One region of the Priestia sp. FSL P4-0332 genome, then DNA from elsewhere that is predicted to be linked to it. Evidence: riboswitches for the same ligand, from Rfam matches in the RefSeq annotation. Region 1 holds a riboswitch; each other region holds the start of a gene.
What was found. Region 1 has a riboswitch for cyclic di-AMP ahead of MKY06_RS20910 (APC family permease). Riboswitches for the same ligand answer to the same signal wherever they lie in the genome.

Region 1 (3,126 bases):
TTAATAAGCATTCCAATTTGGATTATTCTCATTGTTGTAGGTGTTCTTCTTTTTAAATAGGCTTATGACGATAATAGAATAGACAAAACTTTCCTTGTAGTGTATACTTTAAATGAAAATGATAATTATTATCATTTAATCAACGAATCAACACTCTGCATATAGCTGTCACTCCTTGAGAGCTATCCTTATTCAGTATTCTGTCTATAAAGCAGAATAACCCGTTGCCATTAGGCAGCGGGTCTTTTTTTTAGTGATTTTTCACCTGCTAGGCTAGTATACGTAGCACTTTTTGCCCCCGTGCATATGTTAACAATAAGGAGGGACAAGTAATATGAAAAAAATCTATCTTGATGCAGGACATGGTGGGGCAGATGCAGGAGCAGTTGGAGCGAATGGACTGTATGAAAAAAACTTAGTTTTAAAAATTCAACAATATTTAATAAGCTATTTAAATAGCACCTACAGTGACTTTACGATTAAAACCACTCGTACCACAGATACTTTTTTATCGTTATCTCAGCGCGCTTCTCAAGCTAATTCGTGGGGAGCAGATGCATTTATGTCTATTCACGTAAATGCCGGTGGAGGAACAGGGTACGAAGATTATGTTTACAGAAGCGCTAGCAATGCCAGTAAAACGTTTCAATCAATTGTCCACGGCCAAGTACAGCCAACGCTGCTATCGTATAATCATCCGAATCGCGGTCGAAAGTCAGCCAATTATGCGGTGCTTCGCTTAACAAATATGCCCGCAGTACTAACTGAAATAGCTTTTATTGATAACCGCACCGATGCAGCACTTCTCCAAAACGAAGCTTTTTTAAAAAGCATGGGTGAATCGTATGCAAAAGGAATTGCCGTCTATTTGAATTTACCCCGTCGTGCAGTTCCAAACCCAAATCCAACACCAACACCAAATCCATCACCTTCTGAACCAGGTACAAAAACGTATACGATCAAGCAAGGAGATACGCTGTACAGTATTGCACAGAAGTACAATATAACAGTACAAGCGCTTCAAGAAGCGAATACAGGGCTTTCTGATCCTTTAACACTACAGGTTGGAAAAACAATTGTTATTCCTTCAGGGACTTCACCAAACCCATCTCCAACACCACCTGCTGAACAATATCCACTTCCCAATGGAATTTTAAAGCAAGGTGATTCTGGAGAAGCCGTGAAACAGCTTCAAAGAGCATTAAACGCAGTTAATTTTAAAGTAGGGTCAGTAGACGGAATATATGGAGTTCAAACGAAAGATGCAGTAAGACGTTTTCAGCTTGTGTATCTTCCTTATGATGTAGATGGCATTTATGGTCCTCAAACGAAAAACAAGCTAGCAGCCGTTTTAAAAGCAAAAAGTTAAAGCAAAAAGGTCTTCTGTAAGCGAGCAGAAGGCCTTTTGTTTTTCTGTTAAAAGCGCCTTAAGTACTATTTTATGGTTTACGTAAAATAATGCTTTACAAACCATTTGTACGGGAGTATATTATCTAAGAACAAAGGATAGTTATGAAAGAAACATGTTATCGATCATACCCTTTAACCGAAAATTATATTGACCTGTTATCGCTTAATTCGTCAGAAGTGGGGGACCCAAATTTGTGCATTGTCACTTGGGGTGAATCCTTTTTTTAAAGGTAGGGCTACTCTCATAGCCCGAATCCGACAGCTAACCCCATAAGCGTTTTGGAGAGGAGGTTTAAGCTGTGTAAAAACGCTGAGAACCCTTAGTGTTTTTTTTGTGCGCTTTTTTAACATAAAAAGGTATTTTTTAGGAATGATATCACTTGTTCGTGAACTTGTAACGGAGCTTAGCAATGAATAGTAAATAGTAGCTAGGCAATCATCGGAGGGAAATTGCGTGAACTATTCAGTTCTCAAAAGATTATTGATTGGAAAGCCGCTTAAAACAAAAGAGTTAGGCGATCAAAAGCTTAGTAAGCTTAAAGCACTGGCTATTTTATCTTCAGATGCCTTATCTTCAGTGGCTTATGGAACAGAACAAATTTTGATTGTACTTGCAACAGTCGGCGTCCTTGCCTATTGGTATTCGATTCCAATTGCGATTGGGGTATTGGTACTCCTGACGGCTTTAATTCTTTCATATCGTCAAATTATTTATGCGTATCCGCAAGGCGGAGGAGCTTATATTGTTTCAAAAACCAATTTAGGAGAAAATCCTGGGCTTATCGCTGGGGGGTCACTGTTAGTAGATTATATTTTAACAGTTGCCGTGAGTGTTTCAGCAGGAACCGATGCTTTAACTTCGGCTTTTCCAACGCTGCATCATTACAATGTAGTAATTGCGTGTTTGCTGGTGATTTTTATTACTGTTTTAAATTTACGTGGTGTAACAGAATCCGCTTCTGTATTAGCTTATCCGGTTTATTTATTTGTTATTGCTCTTATTTTGTTAATAGCGGTAGGCTTGTTTAAAATAGCGACAGGTCAAGTTTCACCTGAGCTTCATCCATCTCTCGGTACAGTAGTGCCAGGTATTAGTTTGTTTTTATTATTAAAAGCTTTTTCGTCAGGCTGTTCGGCATTGACAGGTGTAGAAGCTATTTCAAATGCAGTGCCTAACTTTAAAGAGCCAGGTGCAAAAAATGCTGTTCATACATTAATGCTGATGGGCGGTATTTTAGCCGTTTTATTTTCGGGCATCACGTTTTTAGCTTATTGGCTTGGCATTTCTCCAAAAGCAGATGAAACGGTTGTATCACAAATTGCATCGAGTGTGTTTGGACGAAATGGATTTTATTATTTTATTCAAGGCACAACAGCTCTAATTCTAGTGCTAGCAGCGAATACGGGCTTTTCAGCTTTCCCTTTGCTGGCTGTCAACTTATCGTCTGATAAATACATGCCAAGAATGTTTCAAATTCGTGGCGATCGACTAGGCTATTCAAATGGAATTGTGACCCTTGGAATTGCTTCTATTGTCTTAATTGTAGCTTTTAAAGGAGCGACTGAACAATTAATCCCTCTTTATGCAGTTGGAGTGTTCATTCCATTCACGCTTTCTCAAACAGGCATGATTGTCAAATGGCTTAGAGAAAAGCCGGCCGGCTGGCAAGGAAAGCTAACCATTAACTTAATTGGTGCGCTTATTACCTTAACTGT
Region 2 (3,126 bases), on a different contig from region 1:
GTGTCGCCAATAATTTTTGCATAGTTAATGGAATTCTCGACAGCTCTTGTTAAACCTGCAACTGGTATAATGACTACATTTCCTTCTATAGCTACTGCTTCTTTATCTCCCGGCTTGATACGGAGTTGCTTTCCTACCTCTTCATAATGGTTCTTAATACGGTGGAACAGATAAACGATAAGAGGTAAAAAGATTAAAACAGCCCATACTTGCGAGAATTTCGTTGTAAAGAAAATAAGTAGCACAGTGAAGCTGATCAAAGCTCCTATAAAATTGGTCACTAATTTCCCTTGCCAGCCAGCTGGCTTTTCTTTAAGCCATTTTACAATCATGCCTGTTTGAGATAGCGTAAATGGAATAAATACTCCAACCGCATATAAAGGAATTAACCGTTCTGTATTACCTTGAAACGCTATGATGAGCGCAATAGAGGCAATTCCGAGTGTCACAATCCCATTTGAATAACCCAAGCGATCTCCTCGCATCGTAAACATACGCGGAATATACTTATCTACAGCTAAATTGACAGCCAGTAAAGGGAAAGCTGAAAAGCCTGTATTGGCAGCCAACACTAGAATTAAAGCCGTCGTACCTTGAGCAAAATAATAGAAACCATTTCGTCCAAATACTTGGGAAGCAAGCTGGGAAACAACCGTCTCCTCTGCTTTAGGCACAATTCCAAACCAATAAGCCAAGAACATGACACCTGAAAACAAAATAGCTAAAATAATACCCATTGCAACAAGCGTACGTACTGCATTTCTTGCAGCCGGTTGTCTAAAGTTTGTTACAGCATTTGAAATAGCTTCTACGCCTGTAAGGGCTGAACACCCTGATGAAAAAGCGCGTAGTAGTAAAAATAAGCTGATTCCTGGCACTGCAGTTCCAATAGCAGGATGAACATTAGGAGATACCTGACCAGTCGCTACTTTCCACATTCCTACACCTATTAAGAGAAGTAGTGCAAGAACAAACAGATAAACAGGATACGCTAATGCTGACGCAGATTCTGTTACCCCTCTTAGGTTCAAAATCATAATAAAAATAACCAATAAGCAAGCGATGATGACCTTGTAGTCATGAAGGACAGGAAAAGCAGACGTTAACGCATCAGTTCCAGAGGAAATACTTACAGACACGGTTAAAATATAGTCTACTAATAAAGATCCTCCGGCAATAAGACCTGCATTTTCTCCGAGATTATATTTCGATACAACATACGCCCCTCCCCCTTCTGGGTACGCATAAATAATTTGGCGATACGAAAGAATAAGTGCCGTTAAAAGAATAAGTACCCCAATACCAATTGGGATGGAGTACCAAAATGCGATCATTCCAATGGTGGCAAGCACGATTAAGACTTGTTCTGGGCCGTACGCCACGGATGAAAGTGCATCAGATGAAAGAATAGCTAGGGCCTTGACCTTATTTAATTTTTGTTCGCCTAACTCTTTTGATTTAAGTGGCCTGCCAATTAACAAGCGCTTTATGGATGAATAACTCATCTAAATTCCTCCTGAAACCTTTACCATTTACTGTATTATTTTACTTTTATCATTCCCTATGGCAGAAAAAAAACACAAAAAAGAACACTAAGGTTCTGCTTAGTGTTCTTTTCAGGACAAATAAAAGCAACCCCTCTCTAAAAACGCTTATGAGGTTAGCTGTCGGATTCGGGCCTTCAAAGTAGCCCTACTTTCTTTCCAGAAAGATTCACCCCTAGTGCAAAAGCACAAAAATGGGTCCCCCACTCCTTACAGATTAAGCGATAAAAGGTATAAAAATAGCAAGATTATATATGTACGTTAGGTACTATACGCCAGAATATTAAATTTGTAAATAGGTATGTTAACTAAAAAGAGACGGTTTAAAACATCTTTTTTATTGCATATCTCTAATGTATTTTTTCCCCATAAAGTAAATAACGTTCACAAAAGTATACTTATGCGAACGAGTTGTATTATGCTTTCTTAAAGTTTTTTTGAAGTCAAAAAGAGAGCTACTACAACAAAGTAGTGCTCTCTTTTTTAATGAACTATTTATCAAAAACCTAATTGGAGTATTTTATCAAAAATAATAATAAATCCATTCCGGTGTTTTTTAGAGAGAACGTTCCCATTTAGGTATTTCATCTATTACTCTTTTGGTTAATCTGCGACTATTTGCTTTATCTTCATTAATTTCTCGTTCTACGTAGGCAATTATCTCACGATCATAAATGATACAGCTAGCTTCATCGTTTAAATAAAAACTTCGTGGGTCCCAATTGGCTGTGCTGATATTGGCTACTGTATGATCAATGATCACTACTTTTCCGTGAAAAAAACCTTTTTCATATAAGAAAATTCGAATGCCTTTGCTTAATAGTTTCTCTGTTTTAGGATAACTAGGTGGTTTAGTAAACCAGGCATCGGTATTGTCCGGCAGTAAAATATCAATTGAAACGCCTTTTTCTTTTGCCGAAATAAGCGCATCCATTAAACGTTCACTCGGAATAAAATAAGGGGTAGCAATGGTAAGCTTTGTTCTGGCACAATTAATTAGCTTAATTACCTTTTGCTCAAGTTCTTCCCCAGTTGAAAATAGCAGTTGATAGTTCGCTCTGTTAGAGTCAGAGGTATGAACATGTTGAGGAGAAAGGCGCTGTCCTGTATCTTCTTCCCAATCTTTCAGAAATTGTTGTTCAATTTCAAAAACACCTTCTCCTTTTATCCGTAGATGATAGTCACGCCAATAGCCTAATTTTTTATGGTTTCCTAAATATTCTTCTCCTATATTAAAACCTCCGAGGTAGGCTTCTTTTCCATCCACTACGACAAACTTTCGATGATTCCGATGATTAATACTATAAAAAAAGTGCTGCATGCTGGCTTTTCGACTAAATGTAAATTCAACTCCGTTTTTCTTAAGATCATTTACAAGTGTTCGGGACATATCATTTCCTCCAAAACGATCCACAGAAAGCTTAATCTTCACGCCTTCTGCTGCTCTCTCTTTCAATAGGTTAAAGAATTTCATACTAATAGTTTTTACTAATTAGGGAAGGTTTATAGATTGATTACCAGGTAAAATAAGGTAATTGCGATAGTGTGAATTTTTCTGAAGTTAGCTTAACTAAACACTTAT
Region 3 (3,126 bases), 190 kb from region 1:
TTCTATTAATAGAGAGCTCTTTTACATTTTTAAGTAGACAGAAATGTCGGCACCTGATAAAATGAAGTTGTAAAACTTTCATTATTCGGAAAATTTATACCCTCCAGCTTTGGAGGGTTATTTTTTATGCTGTTGGACGAATAAAAGAGGCTGGGACAAAAGTAGTTTAATGGAAAGAAGATCCGAACGATGAATCGTTCGGATTTTTTCGTTAGTATGGTGAACGTATGTTTAATCTATTTATTTGGTTCTAGCTGTTGATTGGAGGGCAAGGCGAAGACTCCTGCGGAAAGCGAAGCCTGGCACAGAAATCAACAGCGGTGTCAAAAGTGATTCATACGAGCTTATTGATCCCATTGTTCGCTTTTAGATTGGACCGCTTTCGTTAGGTTTCAATCACTTTTCATCTTTTAAATGACTCAATAATGCAGGAGCCATCTCCACGTGAGAAAGGGCGATGTGTGAAATCGTTTTGGCATAAGGTGTAATTTCGTTAATAAATTGTTCGAGTACGTGCAGGTGAGGAAGCTGAAGCTTTGTAATAAAGCAGGCTTGCCCGGCGATTCGTTCACAGAATAAAGCGTAGGGATACTGAGAAATAAATCGTTTAAAACGCTCATGCTCTCCGTTTTTCATGGTTACTTCAATAAAACACGACACAGGCAAATGCAGCTTTTCATAATCAATATCGATCGTATATCCTTTTATAACGCCAAAGCTCTCTAGCTGCCTTACTCGCTCTGCCACCGAAGGAGGAGACAGGTTAATTTGTTTTCCTAGCTCTCGTAAGGAAAGGCGGCTGTTTTGCTGCAGCGCCTGCAAAATCGATAAATCAATTTCATCAATTTTCAATTGAAAACCTTCTTTCTCATTAACGTTTCATTTGATTAGTAATAGTAGATAAGATGTTTTATATGTAATCTGAAATTTCCATTTTTCTTACTATAATAATTAAAAAGGAGTGAGTAAAAAATGGCAAGAGTTTTGTTAGCAAACGAAGAGGGAACAAATTTTGAAAAAGCATTGAATTTAATTCCGCATGTAAAAAGATTGTATGATGAGCTTTACGACACGCTTTGGAACAGCGATATAGTAGAAAAAGAGACTAAGGAAAAAATTAGGCTTTATCTAGCAGGTGTTAACGGCTGTGAGACGTGTATGAGCATGTCATATGTAGGCGATGAGACGCTTAATCAAAAAGTGTTAAGAGAAAAAGAGCTGGAAGAAAAAGATCGATTACTGTTTCGATTTATTGATGTATACCGGGTGCGTCCAAGGGAGTTGACGGATGCTGATATGAATCAATTAAAGAAATTTTACAGTGATACGCAGCTGTTAGAGCTTTTGGCTGTTATTAATTTATTTGATCAATTTCACAAAATGATTGTCAGTTTAGATTTATATGATTTTTGCAGCTTGCAGGGCAAGTGAGATCTTCCCTAAAAATATCTTGACAGACAAAATCCACAGGAGTAAGATAGCTTTCGTGAAGTGAAACGCATCATGAATCGAATCGATTATTCTAAAAAATAGATCATAGACATTTGAATAAAAATCGCTTAATCCATTACGGAGCGGAGGACCCATTATTTACGCACATATTGTGCTCCGGGGTGAATCCTTAAAAAGGTAGGGTTACTCTTAAAACCCGAACCCGACAGCTAACTTCGCAAGCGTTTTGAGGGGGAAGAGTGTGGAAAAACACAGGAGCCTTCCTGTGTTTTTTTGCGCTTTTTTTAAGAAAAGGATGTAATTTTTTAGAAAAAGTATAAGCTAAGAGAACACACAGCAGTTGAAGAAAGGAATAAATACATTATGAAAAAACAGTTTGCTGTATTGGGATTAGGTCGTTTTGGAGGCAGTTTGGTTGAAGAGTTTGCTAATCTGGATGTGGATGTGCTCGCTATTGACCGCAATCAAGAGGTAGTAAATAAATTTAGCAACTCAGCTACATATGTTGTGCAAGCAAACGCGATTGATGAAGCTAGCTTAAAGGGGCTAGGTATCCGCAATGTTGATCATGCGCTTATTTCGTTTGGAGATGATATCGAAGCAAGCGTACTCGCAACCATGCTTTTAAAAGATATGGGCGTTAAGCAAGTATGGGTAAAGGCAGTGAATATGTATCATCAAAAAGTGCTCGAAAAAATAGGAGCGGACAAAGTTATTCATCCAGAGCGCGATATCGCTAAGCGTATTGCTCATCACGTGGTGTCAGAAAAAATCATTGATTACATTGAACTGTCAAAGGATTATAGTATTGTCGAAATTGTCGCCTCTAAGAAACTTCATAATAAAACGCTGTTTGATTTAAACATTCGTGCCAAGTACGGCTGCAATATTATCGGCTTTCAGCGAAAAGACGGGGAAATGGTTATTTCGCCTACCGCACATGAAATAATTGAACAAGGAGATATGCTGATTGTTATCGGACATAATCGCGATTTGAACCGTTTTGAAGAAGAAGGAGTTTAACTCATGAAAAAACAAATCATTAAACTTACCCCTCCGCAGCTGCTTATCTCTATTTTTGGAGGAGGAATTATTATTGGTGCTTTTCTATTGATGATGCCTTTTTCTACTACTGAGCCAATCCGGTGGGTAGACGCCCTTTTTACATCTACTTCCGCTATGACAGTGACCGGCTTAGCCGTCGTAGATACAGGTACACGTTTTACCGTCATCGGTCAAACGATCATTATGCTGTTAATTCAAATAGGCGGTCTTGGCATTATGTCATTTGCCGTGTTGATTTTTATGATGCTAGGTAAAAAAATTGGATTTAAAGAGCGTATGCTCGTTCAGCAGGCCTTAAATCAGACGAGCGTCGGCGGAGTTGTGCTGCTAGTTAAAAGGCTGTTTATCTTTTCATTTTTAATTGAGTTTGTTGCACTTATCTTCTTAGCAATACGCTGGGTTCCGGAATTCGGATGGTCTAAGGGATTGTTCTTTAGCTTGTTTCATTCGATTTCTGCTTTTAATAACGCAGGGTTTGGACTGCTGTCTGATAACTTAGTTCAGTATGTAGGAGACCCTATTATTAACATAACAATTTCTTTTCTGTTCATTATTGGCGGGTTAGGGTTTACCGTCCTTGCTGATATGTGGGTGAAAAAATCGTACAAA
Region 4 (3,126 bases), 930 kb from region 1:
TCGCTTTTATGATAAGCGCCCAATTTTAACCATTATGGGCGGAAGTTTAGGAGCACGTCGCATCAATGAAATTGTTCGAGAGTCCTTGCCTGAACTGCAAAAGAAATTTCAAATTGTACACCTGTGCGGAAAAGGCAATGTTGATACAAGCCTTGAAAAAGAGTCGGGCTACCGTCAGTTAGAATATGTAAATGAACAGCTTCCAGATGTTCTAGCGGCCACTGATTATGTGATTACACGCGGCGGATCAAATGCTATCTTTGAGTTTTTAGCCCTTCATAAACCGATGATGATTATTCCTTTGTCAAAAGCACAAAGCCGCGGAGATCAAATTTTAAATGCACAGTCCTTTAAGAAAAAAGGCTACTGTATGGTTGTGGAAGAAGAACAGTTAACAAAAGAAGTGTTTTTGCGGGAAGTAAATGAGCTTCAGCAGCAGGCAAGTACGATGAAGCGTACAATGCGTGAAGCAACAAAAACGGATGCCATTTCAATTCTTGTAAATGAAATTGAGAAAATGAGTTAAAAAAAAGGCTGGGACAAACGTACTTTAGCCGAAGTGAAAAACGAACCATTGATCAAGGTGTTTGATTAGTGGTTCGTTTTTTTTGTTAAAGTGAACGTAGGTTTCACCTGTTCAGATCCTTCTAGCAGTTGATTGGAGGGCAAGAAGAAGCCTCCTGCGGAAAGCGAAGTCTTGCACAGAAATCAACTGCGGTGTCACAAGCGGTTCAGCTCATGTATCCCATTTGTTCATCTTTAGATGGGCTACATTCAGTCACAACCTTTTTTTCTTCGAATCTATTATTTTAAAATAATGAATATACATAGAAAAATAAAGCTTTTAAAATTTCAAAAAATGTTGTTGACAGTAAATTTTAACAGGAGTAAGATTACTCTCATGAAACGTTCCACTGTGAAACGCTGAGTCTTTTCTGAAAGAGAAGGAAAGAGCGGAGGACCCAATTATCAGGGGTGAATCTCTTAATTGAGTAGGGTTACTTTCTTGACCCGAACCCGTCAGCTAACTTCGTAAGCGTTAAGAGAGAGGATGGTGTAATCGTGGTCGTTTTCTATAACAGCGGATAGTACGCTCCTTTCAAAATATAGGTGAAAGGAGCGTCAAGATGCATTTATCTAAGCAAATGATTCAATTGATTGAATACCGAGCAATGTGCGACCAGCAATCTTTTGATCTAGCAAACCGCTATTTGTCTACGTTAGCTAATCAAAGTTTTAAACGCAGCAGTAAAAACCATAATTAAGTCTAAAAATTAAATAACAAATATACGCTTAATCAATTATGAGCGGGGGACCCAATATTTTGTACGTATGTACTAGGGGTGAATCTCTTAACTGAGTAGGGTTACTTCCATAACCCGAATCCGACAGCTAACTCCGTAAGCGTTTTGGGAGTAAAAAAATTCGTGTCGATCACGGCTTATTTGTCGTGCATTAAACCGCGGAAGAGAACTCTCTTCTGCGGTTTTTTTAATGGGGAAAATAGGAGAGCAGGTTATGTCTGCACCGTAAAGAGGATATAGTAGGGCTTTTAAAACGAGAGCAACAATACGTGAGGATTAAACAATCAAAGATAACCTTTCGCAGCTAGCTCACTTGGGCGTGATGCTTTACGCACAGAAACAGTCACTACGCTTAATCATGGGTAGTAAGAAACAGTTAGGAGGGAGCAACTTGGATATAATCATGCTTGGAACGCTTGCCATATTAACAGCTGCTATGTACGGAATTATTTGCTGGTCGTCTCATGTAGTAGACGAAAGAGAGGAGAAGTGAACATGTCGTTCATTTTGTTAGGTATTTCAGTTCTCGTTTTAATTTATTTAGTATATGTACTGTTAAATCCAGAACAATTTTAATAAGCGGAGGAATAAAACGTGGGAATTTTTCTACTATCAGTTGCGCTGCTGCTTGTTTTTGTAGCGCTTATTGCAAAGCCCGTAGGTATTTATATAGCGAATGTGTTTTCAAACGATAAAAACACTAGCTTGGTAGGGAAGATAGAATCGGTGATGTTTAAAGCGGCAGGAATTAAAGGGCATAATCAGACGTGGAAGCAATATGCACTTGCTCTCGTTTTGGCGAATACGTTTATGATTTTTGTGGTGTATCTTATCTTCCGGTTTCAAGCGGTACTGCCGCTTAACCCAAGCCACATCAAAGGAATGGATCCGGCCCTTGCTTTTAACACGGCCATTAGTTTTATGACAAATACGAACTTGCAGCACTACAGCGGTGAATCAGGTTTGTCTTATTTCTCGCAGATGGCCGCCGTTGTATTTATGATGTTTGCTGCACCAGCAACAGCCCTTGCAGTAGCAATCGCTTTTATTCGTGGGTTGGCAGGGAAGGACATGGGAAACTTTTTTGTTGATTTTGTGAAATCAATTACGCATGTTTTACTTCCTATTGCTTTTATAACAGGCATTTTATTTGCGTTTTTAGGTGTTCCTCAAACGTTAAGCGGAACGGTGACTGCCCATACATTAGAAGGGGCATCCCAGCAAATAGCAAGGGGACCAGTTGCTTCTTTTCTTTCAATCAAAGAGCTAGGCAACAACGGAGGGGGATTTTTTGGTGTCAATTCAGCTCATCCATTTGAAAATCCTAATGCGTGGAGCAATGTATTACAAATCGTCCTTATGCTTTTGTTGCCAACCGCACTTCCTTTTACGTACGGAAAAATGATCGGACAGCGTAAACAAGGTCGCATCTTGTTTATATCGATGAGTATGCTCTTTATTGTTATCTTAAGTACAGCGTTTGTAACAGAGTGGGGTGGCAACCCTAGACTTGATGCTTTTCATTTGAATGAAGCGAGCGGTTATATGGAAGGGAAAGAAGTTCGTTTTGGTGTCGGCATGTCAACTCTGTACGCCATCGTGACGACAGCAAGTGAAACAGGCGCAGTCAATGCCATGCACGATACCCTTACGCCTCTTACCGGGTTATTGACACTTGGAAATATGATGTTAAATACCGTATTTGGCGGTGTCGGAGCAGGATTTATGAATGTCATGATGTACGTCATCATCGCCGTATTTTTATCAGGTTTAATGGTTGGAAGAACCCCGGAATACGTAGGTAAAAAAATTGAAGGAAAAG

Region 2: another riboswitch for cyclic di-AMP. It lies ahead of MKY06_RS27155 (APC family permease); the one in region 1 lies ahead of MKY06_RS20910 (APC family permease).
Region 3: another riboswitch for cyclic di-AMP. It lies ahead of MKY06_RS19950 (potassium channel family protein); the one in region 1 lies ahead of MKY06_RS20910 (APC family permease).
Region 4: another riboswitch for cyclic di-AMP. It lies ahead of kdpF (K(+)-transporting ATPase subunit F); the one in region 1 lies ahead of MKY06_RS20910 (APC family permease).

The regions. Positions count from the first base shown of each region.
Region 1 is NZ_JBBOUA010000001.1:3,972,085-3,975,210, reverse strand. Features, by position in the region: gene MKY06_RS20915 (N-acetylmuramoyl-L-alanine amidase) at 335-1,369, shown strand; cyclic di-AMP (ydaO/yuaA leader) riboswitch at 1,561-1,702, shown strand; gene MKY06_RS20910 (APC family permease) at 1,865-3,126, shown strand, end outside.
Region 2 is NZ_JBBOUA010000002.1:49,348-52,473, reverse strand. Features, by position in the region: gene MKY06_RS27155 (APC family permease) at 1-1,505, opposite strand, end outside; cyclic di-AMP (ydaO/yuaA leader) riboswitch at 1,634-1,778, opposite strand; gene MKY06_RS27150 (phospholipase D-like domain-containing protein) at 2,101-3,018, opposite strand.
Region 3 is NZ_JBBOUA010000001.1:3,786,482-3,789,607, reverse strand. Features, by position in the region: gene MKY06_RS19960 (Lrp/AsnC family transcriptional regulator) at 397-852, opposite strand; gene MKY06_RS19955 (carboxymuconolactone decarboxylase family protein) at 973-1,431, shown strand; cyclic di-AMP (ydaO/yuaA leader) riboswitch at 1,547-1,691, shown strand; gene MKY06_RS19950 (potassium channel family protein) at 1,816-2,475, shown strand; gene MKY06_RS19945 (TrkH family potassium uptake protein) at 2,479-3,126, shown strand, end outside.
Region 4 is NZ_JBBOUA010000001.1:3,041,800-3,044,925, reverse strand. Features, by position in the region: gene MKY06_RS15495 (undecaprenyldiphospho-muramoylpentapeptide beta-N-acetylglucosaminyltransferase) at 1-526, shown strand, start outside; cyclic di-AMP (ydaO/yuaA leader) riboswitch at 913-1,055, shown strand; gene MKY06_RS15490 (hypothetical protein) at 1,128-1,265, shown strand; cyclic di-AMP (ydaO/yuaA leader) riboswitch at 1,281-1,421, shown strand; gene kdpF (K(+)-transporting ATPase subunit F) at 1,800-1,880, shown strand; gene kdpA (potassium-transporting ATPase subunit KdpA) at 1,905-3,126, shown strand, end outside.